3 regions of the Cobetia sp. Ld8 genome follow, and region 2 is predicted to be linked to each of the others. Evidence: predicted binding sites of a transcription regulator. Region 2 holds the regulator's gene; each other region holds the start of a gene.
The links. Region 2 encodes sigma-54, which starts transcription at its own class of promoters, with help from an activator protein. Its sites were predicted from a motif close to TGGCACNNNNNTTGCTNT; they were not measured.

Region 1 (4,694 bases), on a different contig from region 2:
TTCCTTGGGGAGATCCGCTGGCGCCAGATTGAGGGTGATACGGCGCGCCGGAAACTCGAAGCCGGCATTGAGCAGCGCACTGCGCACCCGCTCGCGACTCTCCTTCACCGCCGCTTCCGGCAAGCCGACGATGGACAGCCCCGGCAAGCCGTTGGAAAGGTGTACCTCGACCTGAACTTCCGGTGCCTCGAGACCAAGTGACGCGCGCGTGCGCAACATTGCCAATGACATGAGCCTTCCCTGCGTGATGCCGCCTCTCAGTTGCACGGCGCAATCGGAGCAGGCACTGGCCTGCCATGAGCGCGAAGGCACACACCGCTGCCAACCCTCCCAGCATGGCAAACCTCATACTCCCCAGAAGGCGAGCGCCTCAACGCTCGGGCGCTCGACAATTGCCGCAAGGCTTCGCACACCACTACGACACTGCCATGCGCCGCCTGGAAATACGTGTTCAGGTGACGATTCTTGCGCCTATAACGTAAATTTCTTTACGCCTCAGGCTTACGCAATTACTGGATACGTAACAAACAGACAGGATGTGGATAATATTACATAATCATTGCGTGTGGACATTTTTTGAGCGCTCAAAACTTCATCACTCAAGCCACTGATACCATCGATGATCAAGCGAGCCAACGTCAGACCAGTACGCCCACAGCCCGACCTCAACCCACAATCACCAACCAACAGAAATTAAACTCAATAACTGCAGGCAGGGTGCTTGGACGATCGACTCAGTCGAGTGATGAAAGCCATGTCAGAGATCAGGTTGAGCCAGAAGAGCTCATGAGGCGCCTGTCAGGGAGAGATCAGCGACGGCGCATGCGCTGCGTTCGAGGACTTTGCACGAGCATCGGGTCGTTGAGGCGGGGGATTGGTGCCTGAGGACCTGGCGCTGGGTGACGGCTTATTGCTGTCTGGTGATTGAGAGCGTCTGGTGCCCTGCATCTGCGACTGCGGCTGCCATTTCAGCTTCACGCGCCGCGACGCGCCCGGGTGCTGACGATGCGGATCGCTCGCCGGCATGACGCTTATGCTGCCAGCATTGCCGACAAACGCACGCGGCGAGTTAAAAATAGCGGTTTTGGCAGCACTTTCCACGCAAAAGCGCCTGTTTTGGCGCATTTCAGCGCCACCATTCGCCACATGGGCATGGTGTGGGGCCGACTCGATACCTGCCTGCACCAAGAAAGTGCTCATACAGGGGAGATAGCGCCCTCGAGAGAGCCACAAGAGTGCCGCCGGACGGGGACTGCTGTATATTTGATCGGTTGTCCCGGCCTTGCCGGGAGGACCGCCAAGCTGTCTCACGGAACGCCGCCGCTGCGCGGCAGAGAATCGTCCAACCCAAGGAAAGGGCCAGCCATTCAGGACGACTTCGGCTTGTTTCAGGAGCACTACCCATGCAAGACATGCTTGCCCCGCTGGCATCCCTGGCGGATGTGATCGGCATGCTAGGCACCACTCTGGTCGTCGGCGCCTTCTTCCTGCTGCAGATCGGCAGACTCGATGCCCGCAGCCTGACCTACAACTTGATGAATCTGAGCGGGGCGATCCTGCTGTTGATCAGCCTGTGCATCAATTTCAACCTCGCCAGCTTCGTGATCGAGATCTTCTGGATCATCGCCTCAGTGGTAGGTCTGGTGCGCTGGATGCTGGGCACTCGTCCCCAGACTGCCTGAGGCCGCCCCTCAGAATCAGCGGCGCCCATGACGCAAAAAACCGCCACGCCCCGAAAGGGCGTGGCGGTTTTGGTTCAGCCGTCACCTGAGGGAATCAGGCGTCGCGCTGGCGCTCGATTTCCGCGGCATGACTGGCGGCTTCACGCTTCGCCACCGCGGCTTCCCCCTCGTCATCCACTGGCGTGGCGGCCTCGGCAGCCGGTGCATTGCCCGCCACCAGCCCCTGTTTTTCCAGCAGTGCCTCGAGGGCGATGACCTGCTTTTCCAGCGACTCGACGCGGCTGCGCGTACGCGTCAGCACATCCATCATGATGTCGAAGTCTTCACGCGAGACCAGTTCCATGCGGTCGAAGGCACCGCGCATCACCCCTTGCACGGACTTCTGCAGCTCTTCCGGGCCATGCGAGGCATCTTGCAGGCGCTCACCGATCTGCTGGGCCATACGCCCGATGACGTCATTCTTGAACATGCTGCACCTCAGCCGTTGCGGGCCGGCGGCCGCGTCGTGCGGACTGCCGGTCAGAAAATGATGACACCCCTGTACATGGGGCCGTCGTGTCCTGCTGCAAGGATACGCAACCCTGGAGTCGGGTGCATGCCCCGCATCGTCCTGCACCAGACAATCCTCATCGGCAGGCACACACCTGCACCACATTAGCACTTGCCCCCACACCCAAAGGCGCAGAAACAGCACCATTACGGTGCATGCCAGGTGACCTTCGGATTCAGCCATCTTTGCACAGGCCGAAAGACTGTCAGCCATCCTGCGATAACCAGATGAGTTACAAGGATTTTCAGCCGCATGGCACATCTCGTGCGATGCACTTGTCAGGAACAGGCCGCCAGCTCATCTGACTGGCCATGCTTAACAAGAATGATCATTCCGGTAGCGAACGGGGGCAGCACATGAAACTGATCACCGCCATCATCAAACCCTTCAAGTTGGACGACGTGCGAGAAGCACTGGCCGACAACGGCGTGCAGGGGATTACCGTCACCGAAGTGAAGGGCTTCGGACGTCAGAAGGGGCACACCGAGCTGTATCGCGGTGCCGAGTACGTCGTCGACTTCCTTCCCAAGGTCAAGATTGAAGTGGCTGTCGATGACAGCAGTGTGGAATCGGTACTGGACGCCATCACCCAGGCGGCCAACAGCGGCAAGATCGGCGACGGCAAGCTGTTCGTCACTCCGCTGGACGATGTCATCCGTATCCGCACCGGTGAACGCGGCGCCGACGCTGTCTGAGCCCCGCGCACAATAACAAGGAGAACCCCGCATGAACGAGATCATCGAGGTCAAGTACGCACTTGATACCTTCTACTTCCTGGTCTGTGGCGCCCTGGTGCTATGGATGGCAGCCGGCTTTGCCATGCTCGAGGCCGGTCTGGTCCGCGCCAAGAACACCACCGAGATCCTGACCAAGAACGTGGCGCTGTTCGCCATCGCCTGCACCATGTACATGGTCGTCGGTTACCACATCATGTACTCGAGCGCCGAAGGCGGCTTCCTGCCGAGCCTGGGCTTCCTGATCGGTGCCGAGAATACCGCAGAGGAAGCGCTCGCTTCCGGTGGCGACATCTACTACAGCGCACGTTCCGACTTCTTCTTCCAGGTGGTGTTCGTGGCTACCGCCATGTCCATCGTCTCCGGTGCGGTCGCCGAGCGCATGAAGCTGTGGGCCTTCCTGGCCTTCGCCGTGGTCATGACCGGCGTCATCTATCCGGTGCAGGGTTACTGGACCTGGGGTGGCGGCTTCCTGAGCGCAGCGGGCTTCAGCGACTTCGCCGGCTCCGGCATCGTGCACATGGCCGGCGCTTCAGCCGCCCTGGCAGGCGTGCTGCTGCTGGGCGCTCGCAAGGGCAAGTACGGCAAGAATGGCGAGATCAATGCCATCCCGGGCGCCAACCTGCCGCTGGCCACGCTGGGTACCTTCATCCTGTGGCTGGGATGGCTGGGCTTCAACGGCGGCTCCGAGCTGGTGCTGTCCAACATCGATGAGGCCAACGCGGTCGCTCAGGTCTTCGTCAACACCAATGCCGCTGCCTGTGGTGGTGTCATCGCCGCGCTGATCCTCGCCCGTCTGTGGTTCCGCAAGGCTGACCTGACCATGGCCCTCAACGGCGCACTGGCTGGCCTGGTCGCCATCACCGCTGGCCCGCTGGCACCGAGCGTCGGTGCTGCCACCCTGATCGGCGCCGTCGGCGGTCTGCTGGTCGTGTTCTCCATCGTCGGTCTCGACAAGCTGAAGATCGATGATCCGGTCGGCGCCATCTCCGTGCACGGTGTGGTCGGTCTCTGGGGTCTGCTGGCCGTACCGCTGACCAATGACGATGCCACCTTCTCCGCACAGCTGCTGGGCGCTGCCTCCATCTTCGCCTGGGTGTTCATCGCAAGCTTCGTGGTGTGGCTGATCATCAAGGCCATCATGGGGATTCGCGTCAGCGAGGAAGAAGAGTACGAAGGTGTGGATCTGGCCGAATGTGGTATGGAGGCCTATCCGGAATTCACCTCCAGCCGCAAGTAAGCCTGGACGCGACAGCACCTGCAGCATCAAGACTCCCGCCACCTGGCGGGAGTCTTTTTTCCTGACTGGATAAGCGGTGTATGCTTGAGTCAGAGACCGGCGTGACGAGCAGGCCTCGTTACCCGCACCATCACCCAAGGAGAGACACGATGAAACTGGTCACTGCCATCATCAAGCCATTCAAGCTCGACGACGTGCGCGAATCCCTGTCGGAGATTGGCGTGCAGGGTATCACCGTGACCGAGGTCAAGGGATTCGGCCGCCAGAAGGGCCACACCGAGCTGTATCGGGGTGCCGAGTACGTGGTCGACTTCCTTCCCAAGGTGAAGCTGGAAGTCGCAGTGGATGACGCCATGATCGATTCCGTGATCGAGGCGATCACCAATGTCGCCAACACCGGCAAGATCGGCGACGGCAAGATCTTCGTCTCGCCGCTGGAGCAGGTCATTCGCATCCGTACCGGCGAGACCGGCAAGGACGCCGTCTGA
Region 2 (4,694 bases):
GGTGGTGAGCGTCGTCGGGTCGAGATCGCCCGTGCACTGGCCACCGAGCCGGACTTCGTGCTGCTCGATGAGCCCTTCGCCGGCGTCGACCCCATCTCGGTGGGCGAGATCAAGAGCATCGTGCGCCAACTGCGCGATCGTGGCATCGGCGTGCTGATCACCGACCACAACGTGCGCGAGACGCTCGATATCTGTGACACCGCCTATATCGTCGGCGATGGCCAGATCATCGCCCACGGTGACGCGGACTCCATCCTGGCCAACCAGCAGGTGCGCGACGTCTACCTGGGCCACGAGTTCACGCTCTAGGGTCAGCGGCTGCGCTGAGTCCTCGCGAGGCGAAAGCTTCAAAAGCCGCTGCGTGATTTTATCGCGTAGCGGCTTTTTCATGTCTGACATCAGACGCATGCATGACGTCCATACCACCTTGGTGGAAACATGGCATGCAAGTTGCTTGAATATTCACGGCAACCACTTGTCAGTGCCCCGAGTCACGGTATAGCGTAGTAAGCACGTTCCTTTGCCGTGAATTGACTGACTCCATGAAACCCACCCTGCAACTCCGCCTCGGCACCTCGCTGACCATGACGCCGCAGCTCCAGCAAGCGATCCAGCTGCTGCAGCTGTCGACGCTCGACCTGCGTCAGGAGATTCAGCAAGCCCTCGAGTCCAACCCCATGTTGGAGCTCGACGAGGACTACGAGTCGCTGGATGTCGTCGAGACACAGGATTCAAGCGAGATCTCCACTGCCGACTCCTCGAGCGAGATTCCCGAGGAATACCCCCTCGACAGTGACTGGTCGGACCTCTACCAGGACCACGCCGGTAGCCTGACCAGCTCCGGCAGTGGCAGCGGGAGCGAAGAAGGGCCGGACTTCGATCGCAATACCAGTGTCGAGAGCCTGCAGGACCACCTGCGCTGGCAGCTGGCGATGACCGACCTCGATGGCCGTGAACGCCAGATGGCGGAGAGCTTGATCGATGCCGTCGACGGTGCCGGCTATCTGAGCCTGTCACTCGATGAGCTGGTCGATGGCCTGCGTGGCCAGGGCCTGCCCGGCCTGAAGGCCTCCGAGCTCGAGCAGGTATTGCTGCGTCTGCAGCAGTTCGACCCGACTGGCGTCTTCGCTCGTGATCTGCGCGAATGCCTGCTGCTGCAACTGGCGCTGCTGCCGGATGATCTGCCGCTGCTGGCGCAGGCGCGCCGCTTGGTACGTCAATTCCTCGAGGCACTGGGCAACGATGACCGCAAGCTGCTCAAGCGGCGCCTGAGCCTTGACGATGACGAGCTGGACCACGTCATCCGCCTGGTACGCGCGCTCGACCCGCGTCCGGCATCCGCCTGGGGCGAGCCCGCCAGCGATTACGTGATCCCTGATCTGCTGGTGCGCCATACCCGCCATGGCTGGCAGGTCGAGCTCAACCCGGAAGCGCTGCCCAAGCTGCGCATCCAGCCGGAATACGCCGCGCTGATCAAGCGTGCCGACAAGTCCGCCGACAACACCTTCCTAAAGGACAACCTGCAGGAAGCGCGCTGGCTGATGAAGAGCCTGTCATCACGCAATGACACCCTGCTCAAGGTCGGCCGCGAGATCATGGCACGCCAGATCGACTTCCTCGAGCAAGGCGAGGAAGGCATGAAGCCGCTGATTCTGGCCAACATCGCCGAAGTGGTCGAGATGCACGAATCGACCATCTCGCGGGTCACGACCCAGAAGTACATCCACACCCCGCGCGGCGTCTTCGAGCTCAAGTTCTTCTTCTCGAGCCAGGTTGGTGGCAGCGGCAGTGGCGACGCCCACTCAAGCACCGCCATTCGTGCCCGCATCCGCAAGCTGATCGCGGAAGAGCCGGCCCGCAAGCCTCTCTCCGACTCACGGCTGGTCGATCTGCTCGCCAGCGATGGCATCGAGGTCGCACGCCGTACCGTGGCCAAGTATCGCGAAGCGATGGGCATCCCCTCCTCCAGCGAGCGCAAGCGTCTGGCCTGACGCATCACCTGCGGCTGCCATGCCCAGCTCTCACCTCCACAATGGCAGCCGTCGCCAACCTCAAGCGTTGGATTTTCCGCTCATCAGCCTCTGACTTCGCGGGTAGCGTTATGCCTGTCGCGCGCTCTGTCATGCCGTCAACCGCTCGCCAATTGCCCGTCATGGCCCATGACAGCGCGCAGAATGATGGTAAAAAACCGCCGTTCCGGCAGCGTCATTTACCGTCAATCGCATGTTTTTAAAGTCACTTTTGCGCGTATTGCACCTGGATGACACCCGAAGAACCTCCCGGAACGTCGCTTGCTCCACGCAATCGAAGCGCCTGAAAGGCGACGTACATGCAGGGATTGGCGACGAAAACCCGCCTTCTTGCGCGTCTTTCACGCACCACCCACCAGACGTGCCCTTGAAGTCCACTCCGTTACCCCTCACTGAGTTGAAGACAAGCACTGAGCCACGATGCAGCGCAGCGTTGATCTTTGCGCAAAGCTTGGGCATTGTCGGTACAGACGCTCACGACATCTGACGCCACTGGCAAGGGTGCGAAAACATCGCCAGACGGTGGCCGTCAAGCCTGTTGCAGAGCGTCCGATCAGGGTTTGCTCGTAGTCAAAAAGGGTTACAATTGAATGGCAACCCGCTGGATAAAGGAGCGTGTCCATGCAAGTGAATATCACCGGGCATCATGTGGAACTTACCGATCCTCTCCGCGATTACGTCAACGAGAAGCTCGCTCGCCTCGAACGGCATTACGACAACATCACCAATGTTCAGGTGACACTGTCGATCGAGAAGGAGCGCCAGCAGGCTGCCTGCACCTTGCACGCGGCAGGCGCTGACCTCCACGCCCTGGCAGAAGACCCCAACATGTACGCTGCCATCGACGCGCTCGCCGACAAGCTGGATCGCCAGCTGGTCAAACACAAGGAAAAGTCCCAGGCTCGCTCTCAGGGCACCGGGACCCGTTGACCTTCAGCCATGACACTTGATCAGATCCTTCCCCCCGAGCGCACGCTGTACGGTGTCCCCGGGGGGAGCAAGAAGCGGGTGCTTGAATTCTTCAGCACCTTCATCGCACAGAACATTCCCAGCCTGGACAGCCAGGAAGTCTTCTCGCGCCTGATCGGGCGCGAAAGACTGGGGTCGACCGGCATTGGCCACGGTGTGGCCGTGCCCCATGCACGCAGCCCGCATTGCAAGACGCCAATCGCTGCGTTTCTGAAGCTCGGTGAACCCATCGACTTCGATGCCATCGACGGAGAACCCATCGATCTGCTGTTCGTGCTGCTGGTGCCTGAGGAAGCGGATGAGACCCATCTGACGCTGCTCGGGCAGGTTGCGGAATTGCTCAATTCCCCGACCAATCGCTCGGCCCTGCGCCAGGCAGACAGCCAGCGTGCACTCTTTGAGGCATTGACCCAAGCCATCGCCGAATTACCGGCGCGCTGAATGACAGGCCCGGACATCGTCCGGGCTTTCGTCTTGCTGGCCTTCCATCGGCCGACGTACAGCGCACTGATAGCGGGCAGCCTTCTGCCCCACCCCTGCATTCTTTCGACGTTGACCTCGCCCTTGGAGAGCACTTCATGAAGATCGTGATCATCAGCGGCCGCTCCGGCTCCGGGAAATCCATCGCTCTCCAGGCGCTGGAAGACATTGGCTACTATGCCATCGACAATCTGCCCGGCATGCTGCTGGCGCCACTGGTCGATCAGCTCGAAAAGGACAGCCCGGCGCGCCGGCGCATCGCGGTCTCCATCGATGCCCGCAACCTGCCGGAAGCCTTGACCCGCTTCCCCGAATTGCTCGACAACGTCCGCCAGAGCGGCATGGACGTGCAGGTCGTCTACCTGACCACCGATTCGCGAGTGCTGCTGGAACGCTACTCGGCGACCCGTCGTCGTCACCCTCTGACGCGCGACAACGACCATACCCTGGCCGAGGCCATCGAGATCGAGCAGAAGACGCTCGCTCCCATTCGCCAGAAGGCCGATCTGGTCATCGACTCGACCAACCTGAGCGTGCACGACCTGCGCTCGCGCATCACCGAGCAAGTCGCCCAGCACAGCTCCCGCCACCTGACGCTGACCTTTGAATCCTTCGGCTTCAAGCATGGCGTGCCGACCGACGCCGACATGGTGTTCGATGCCCGCTGCCTGCCCAACCCGTACTGGGACATCAATCTGCGCGGCGATACCGGTCGCGATGACAGCGTGGCCGAATTCCTGCAGCGCTACCCCACCGTCCAGGCGATGCATGACGATATCGCCGGCTGGCTGGAACGCTGGCTGCCCGCCTATCAGGACAGCAACCGCAGCTATCTGACGGTGTCCGTGGGCTGCACTGGCGGCCAGCATCGCAGCGTCTACCTGTGCGAGCAGCTGGCAAGCTACTTTGCCGAGCGCCTGCCTGAGGTGCGCCTGCGTCACCGCGAGCTGGGCATTCATACCGCTCTGAGCAACGCGGGTGAGGCGAGTGATCAGCAAGAGCATCAGCAGGAGCATCGCGATGGCCTCTCGTGAGCTGACGCTGACCAACCGCCGCGGGCTGCACGCCCGCGCAGCCACCAAGCTGGTCAATTGCTGTGCGCCCTATTGCGCGACGGTGATGGTCAGCCATGGCGAGCGACGCGCCAATGCAGCCAATGTGATGGCATTGCTGATGCTGGCCGCGCCCTGCGGCACGACACTGCTGATCGATGTC
Region 3 (4,694 bases), on a different contig from region 2:
GCCACGTAGGGCAGGATGACGTCCATCGCCAGATAGCGACGCACCAGGAAGATGCGGTAGCCGAGGCCATCCTGGGCGGCAATGGCTTCGGCGGCGATCAGGAACAACCAGGCGCTGCCGAGTGCCAGGCGCGTGGCGCTCAGAAGGCGCGGGGTCAGCTGGGGCAGCAGTACGCGGGTCAGCACCTGCCAGGAGCTGGCGCCCAGCGTCTGGGCCTTGATCAGCTGCTCATCGGGCAGGCGCAGGGCCTGATTCTGCAGGTCGCGAATCAGGAAGGGCGTGATGCCGATGACGATCAGCGCGATCTTGGCCAGCTCGCCGGTACCGAAGGCGATGAACAGGATCGGCAGGATCGCCATCGGCGGAATCAGGGACAGCACGGTGATCAGCGGTGACAGCTTGGCGCGCAGCAGCGGCAGGCCACCGGTGAGCAGGCCGACGCTCAGACCGATCAGCGCACTGATCAGCACGCCGGCCAGCAGGCGCTCGAGACTGGCGAAGGTGTCGGTCCACAGCGGCAGGTCGCCGGTGCGCACGTTGACCTCGGTGGCCAGTCGCGAGAACGACTCGCCCATGGCGGCGAAGGACGGCAGCAGGCGGTCATTCGGGTTGTCGAGTAGTCGCTGGTTGGACTGCACGATGTAGAGGATGGCCAGCAGCGCGAAGGGCAGGCCACCGAGCAGCCAGCGGCCACCACGGGAGGGTGTCAGATTGATCAGGCGTTTCATGCGCGGGCTCCACGGGTGCGAACGAGGGTGCGGTCGAGGGAGGCGGTCGGTTCACGTTCCGCGAGGCAGGCTGCCCCGCGGAGCGTGTGCGGCATCCACCGCGTGGCGTTACTGACTGTTGGCCAGTGCGGCGGTGTAGCTAGGGTCGAAGCGCAGCATCACGTTGCCTTCATTGCCGATGACGCCGGCGGGGGTCTCGATACCGATGAAGCCGGCATCCGGGGCGCCTTCGCCCAACAGGCCCTGCGCGAAGCTGAAGTCGGCGATGTGCTGCATGGTGTCCTTGAGGCTTGGCGCATTGAAAGCGGCCACGGCCTCGGCGGGGGTGTAGTACATGTGGGTCGCGGCCAGCTGGGACTGATAGCCGGCGAGGTCGGTGCCGGCGGCATCGGCCATCTGGGAGAGGGCGTCTTCGTCACCGGCCTTCATCTTCTCCATCACCTCATACCAGGCACCGACCAGTGCGTGGCCGAAGTCCGGGTTGTCCTTCAGCGTCTGGGTATTGACGACCATCAGGTCGAGAATCTCGCCGGGAATGTCGCTGGAGTTGAAGACTTCGGTGTAGCCGGGCATCTCCTTGAGCGTGGCCAGCTGCGGGTTCCAGGTCACCACCGCCTGGGTGTCGGTGTTGCTGGCCAGAGCCACGATATCGGCATCGCCGGTATTGGTGGTGGTCAGGTCGCGCTCGCTCATGCCGACGCTGTCCAGTGCGCGTGCCAGCAGGTAGTGGGAGACACTGAACTGCACCAGATTGACCTCGCGGTCCTTCAGGGACTCGATGGAATCGCCATCGCGGACCATCACGCCGTCGTTGCCATCGGAGTAGTCGCCCAGGATCAGCGCGGTGGAATCGACACTGCTGGCGGCGGGGAGGGTCAGGGCGTCCATGTTGGTCATGGCGCAGCCATCGACATTGCCGGAGGTGTACTGATTGATGGACTCGACGTAATCGTTGACCTGCACCACATCGATATTGATGTCGTACTTCTTGGCCCACTTGTCGACGATGCCCTGGGTGTCCGCGTATTCCCACGGCATCCAGCCGGCATACACCGACCAGCACACGCTGAAGGAATCCTGCGCCACGGCCTGCGGGCTCAGCGATGCGCCAAGCAGCAGGGCGCCGGCCAACGCAGCACGTCTGGAAGCGTTTCGGGAAATGGCAGATGAAGCAGATGAGACAGCAGCGGATGACACCTGGGCGCTGGCATCCGAGGGGGAAGTCGCGGACTGGGAAAGGCGAGTGAGCTGGGTCATTGTCGTTATCTCCGGCGGAAAAAGTGAGAGGCGCCGACCTTTACAGGCTTTGCGTCTCCCGGGCTTTTGTCCCGCCGTGTAACCCCCAGCTTGGAGGTCGAGTGCTCTCGGACCAGTCGTGACGGCTATCAGCCAGTCACCGGAACCCTAGCGCTCCATTGGTGTAGATTTTCGATTGTTGTATGCCTATCGGTGCCTCGCTGAATGTCTAGCAGGAAGTGTGCCATATAAAAAATATAACTATATTTCAGTGGTTTGTAGTAAAATCAATCTATTATGTAGATGCGTTCCTTTATAAAATGCACCATGATGGTGAGGTTCTGGATCTATGCACCAGTTTGTGTTGATTGTTGGTTTTTAGAAGTTGATGCTTTACTGATATTTTGATATATGATTGTCTGATTATTCTTAAGGTGAGCGCCATTATGAACGACGAGAATATGAATGTTGCTTTAGAAAATGTGGAAGAAAATACATTCTATGAAGACGAATCGGAGCAACAGCCGCCTTCTGACATAGTTGCATATAATGAATTGAGGTCTTGTGCTGACCTTTTTAGAATGTACGAAAAAGGAATGCTTGATATCACACCAGAATTTCAAAGGGAATCTGTGTGGAAGTCTGCGGGACAAACTCGGTTCATTGACTCTCTTATAAAGCAACTGCCTATTCCAAGTATGTGTTTTAGCTTAGATTATAAGACACAGAAATGGCAGGTTATTGATGGATTGCAAAGGATGTCCGCTATTATTCGTTTTATGACGGATAAAGATTGGCGCCTGTCAAATCTTGATGATATAGATAAGAGGTTATCAGGTGTTAAGGTTTCTAGGTTACGCGATCCCGAGTCTTCAGAGCATATTTTATATCAGAGATTAGAAAACTTAACTCTTCCAATCACTGTGCTCCGTTGTGACCATGCTAAAAAAAGTCATATGGAATATCTGTTTACTATTTTTCATAGACTGAATACTGGAGGGATGCGCTTAAACAATCAAGAGATAAGAAACTGTATTTATAGCGGAGATTTTAATAGCCTCCTCAAAGAGCTAAATGAAAATGAAGACTGGCTGCATATAAATCATATTAAGGCCTCCGAGGATCAAAGGTTTAAAAATGTAGAGGTTATATTAAGATTTTTCTCTTTTTATGACAACCTTCAAGAGTATAATGGGGTTTTATCCAAGTTTCTTAACGAATATATGCGGAGAAATAGGAATCCAAGTGAGCAATTCTTGGATAGTAAAAAGGTACTTTTTAATCGCACTGTCCAACTTATTAATAGTTCTATTCTTAGAGATGAAGACCGCATCGGGTCCTCAACACTTGAAGCTTTGCTTGTAGGTGTCGCTACGAATATTGATTACCTGGAAAGCCTTGATCAAAGACGGCTTAGAGTAATGTTTGATAATTTGAAAAGTTCAGCATCATTAGCTCCTGCTTACCTAAGTGAGGGGATTGCGAAGAAGACTAAGGTCGAAGAGCGGATTTCGACATCGATTCAAATTTTTAGTGAGTGATCTGAGGCTATGATTGCCAAGTCTTACATCAATGAAAATTTATATAGCTTAGATCGATTATATAATAAATCTACTGGAAACAAGAAAAAATTATATTACTCTAAGCTGGCTTTGCTTGAATTGTGCGGTTGGCTTGAAGAGAGCATGGATGATATTGCACTAAGATCTTCAAGCAGAGTTCTTAAAGACGCTTCCAGTAAGAAATATTTTTCTGACCGTGTAGTGAAAAGAACTTTTGGGTTTGAGTATGAGAAACATTTTAAGAATATGATTGTTTCTTTGATAGGGTTGACTGGGTGGGAGAAGCTTGAAAAGAAAATCGATGCAGCCGTCCTGATTACATTTAAAGCGACGCTCGGTAATCTTAAGGCAATGAGAAATAAAGAAGCACACACCCATTTAAAAGGTACGCAAAGATTAGTTGATGCTCCCTCTCTGACTATAAATAATTTCGGAAAGTTATATAAAGGGCTGAAGGAGTTTGAAAAAAAGTTAAAGGAAATGGGGTATTGATATAATAAGTTAAGCTAAGTTTGGTTAAATTGGGAGGGTGGATTTTTCTCGCTCCCATTAAGTTATATAGATTGTGAGCTTTTATATCTCAGCGACCGTAAATAATTGTAGGTGCTAGGAGTGATTGTGATTTATTATTGGTTTTTAGTTCATTAACTATCATATTGCTTCTATCTAAGCGCTCACAATGCAGCGCGCAGCTTTCTCAAGGGGTTGCCCTTGCCGCGGCGCATGGTTGCGCGATCCGGCGCGTCGTTTCGTTGTGCCTCTCACCAAAGTCTTATACGTTGGTGGTGCTTTATTAGCACATACAAAAACAACGGCTGGCTCCCGATTGCCCGTGTGGTTTCACACGAGGGGGAAGGGCAGCAGCGACAGACAAAGGACACACGATGACAGACGTAGTCGAGAAGGATCTGCAGGAGTCTTCTGTGGTTCAGGCGGTTGAGAAGGGCTCTCCATCATCGCGTTCGCGTCGTGGTTTCCTGGGCATGAGTGGGGCGGCAATTGCCGGGGCGGCGTTGGGTCAGTTCCTGCCGGGTATCCCCAGTGCCTTGGCCAAGGAGACGGCACCTGCGGCGGCGGTGCTCAAGCCTTCCGCCAAGTCACCGGTGCGACTCAACTACAACGAGAATGCGCTGGGTATGGCACCGTCTGCACAGCGTGCCGCAGCGGC

Region 1: the regulator sigma-54 is predicted to act here: its motif matches at 2,486-2,503, upstream of ACJJV2_RS16810 (P-II family nitrogen regulator).
Region 3: the regulator sigma-54 is predicted to act here: its motif matches at 2,194-2,211, upstream of ACJJV2_RS09995 (putative urea ABC transporter substrate-binding protein).

What each region holds. Positions count from the first base shown of each region.
Region 1 covers NZ_JBISHF010000009.1:135,242-139,935, forward strand. The annotation lists partial or broken gene ACJJV2_RS16795 (YifB family Mg chelatase-like AAA ATPase) at 1-231, opposite strand, end outside; gene ACJJV2_RS16800 (hypothetical protein) at 1,404-1,682, shown strand; gene ACJJV2_RS16805 (accessory factor UbiK family protein) at 1,777-2,151, opposite strand; gene ACJJV2_RS16810 (P-II family nitrogen regulator) at 2,589-2,927, shown strand; gene ACJJV2_RS16815 (ammonium transporter) at 2,959-4,206, shown strand; gene glnK (P-II family nitrogen regulator) at 4,356-4,694, shown strand.
Region 2 covers NZ_JBISHF010000008.1:640,864-645,557, forward strand. The annotation lists gene lptB (LPS export ABC transporter ATP-binding protein) at 1-309, shown strand, start outside; gene ACJJV2_RS13715 (RNA polymerase factor sigma-54) at 543-1,991, shown strand; gene hpf (ribosome hibernation-promoting factor, HPF/YfiA family) at 2,652-2,960, shown strand; gene ACJJV2_RS13725 (PTS sugar transporter subunit IIA) at 2,970-3,440, shown strand; gene rapZ (RNase adapter RapZ) at 3,578-4,513, shown strand; gene ACJJV2_RS13735 (HPr family phosphocarrier protein) at 4,500-4,694, shown strand, end outside.
Region 3 covers NZ_JBISHF010000007.1:1,228,002-1,232,695, reverse strand. The annotation lists gene ACJJV2_RS10000 (ABC transporter permease) at 1-728, opposite strand, end outside; gene ACJJV2_RS09995 (putative urea ABC transporter substrate-binding protein) at 837-1,985, opposite strand; guanidine-I (ykkC/yxkD leader) riboswitch at 2,039-2,147, opposite strand; gene ACJJV2_RS09990 (DUF262 domain-containing protein) at 2,411-3,505, shown strand; gene ACJJV2_RS09985 (hypothetical protein) at 3,515-4,018, shown strand; gene ACJJV2_RS09980 (pyridoxal phosphate-dependent aminotransferase) at 4,411-4,694, shown strand, end outside.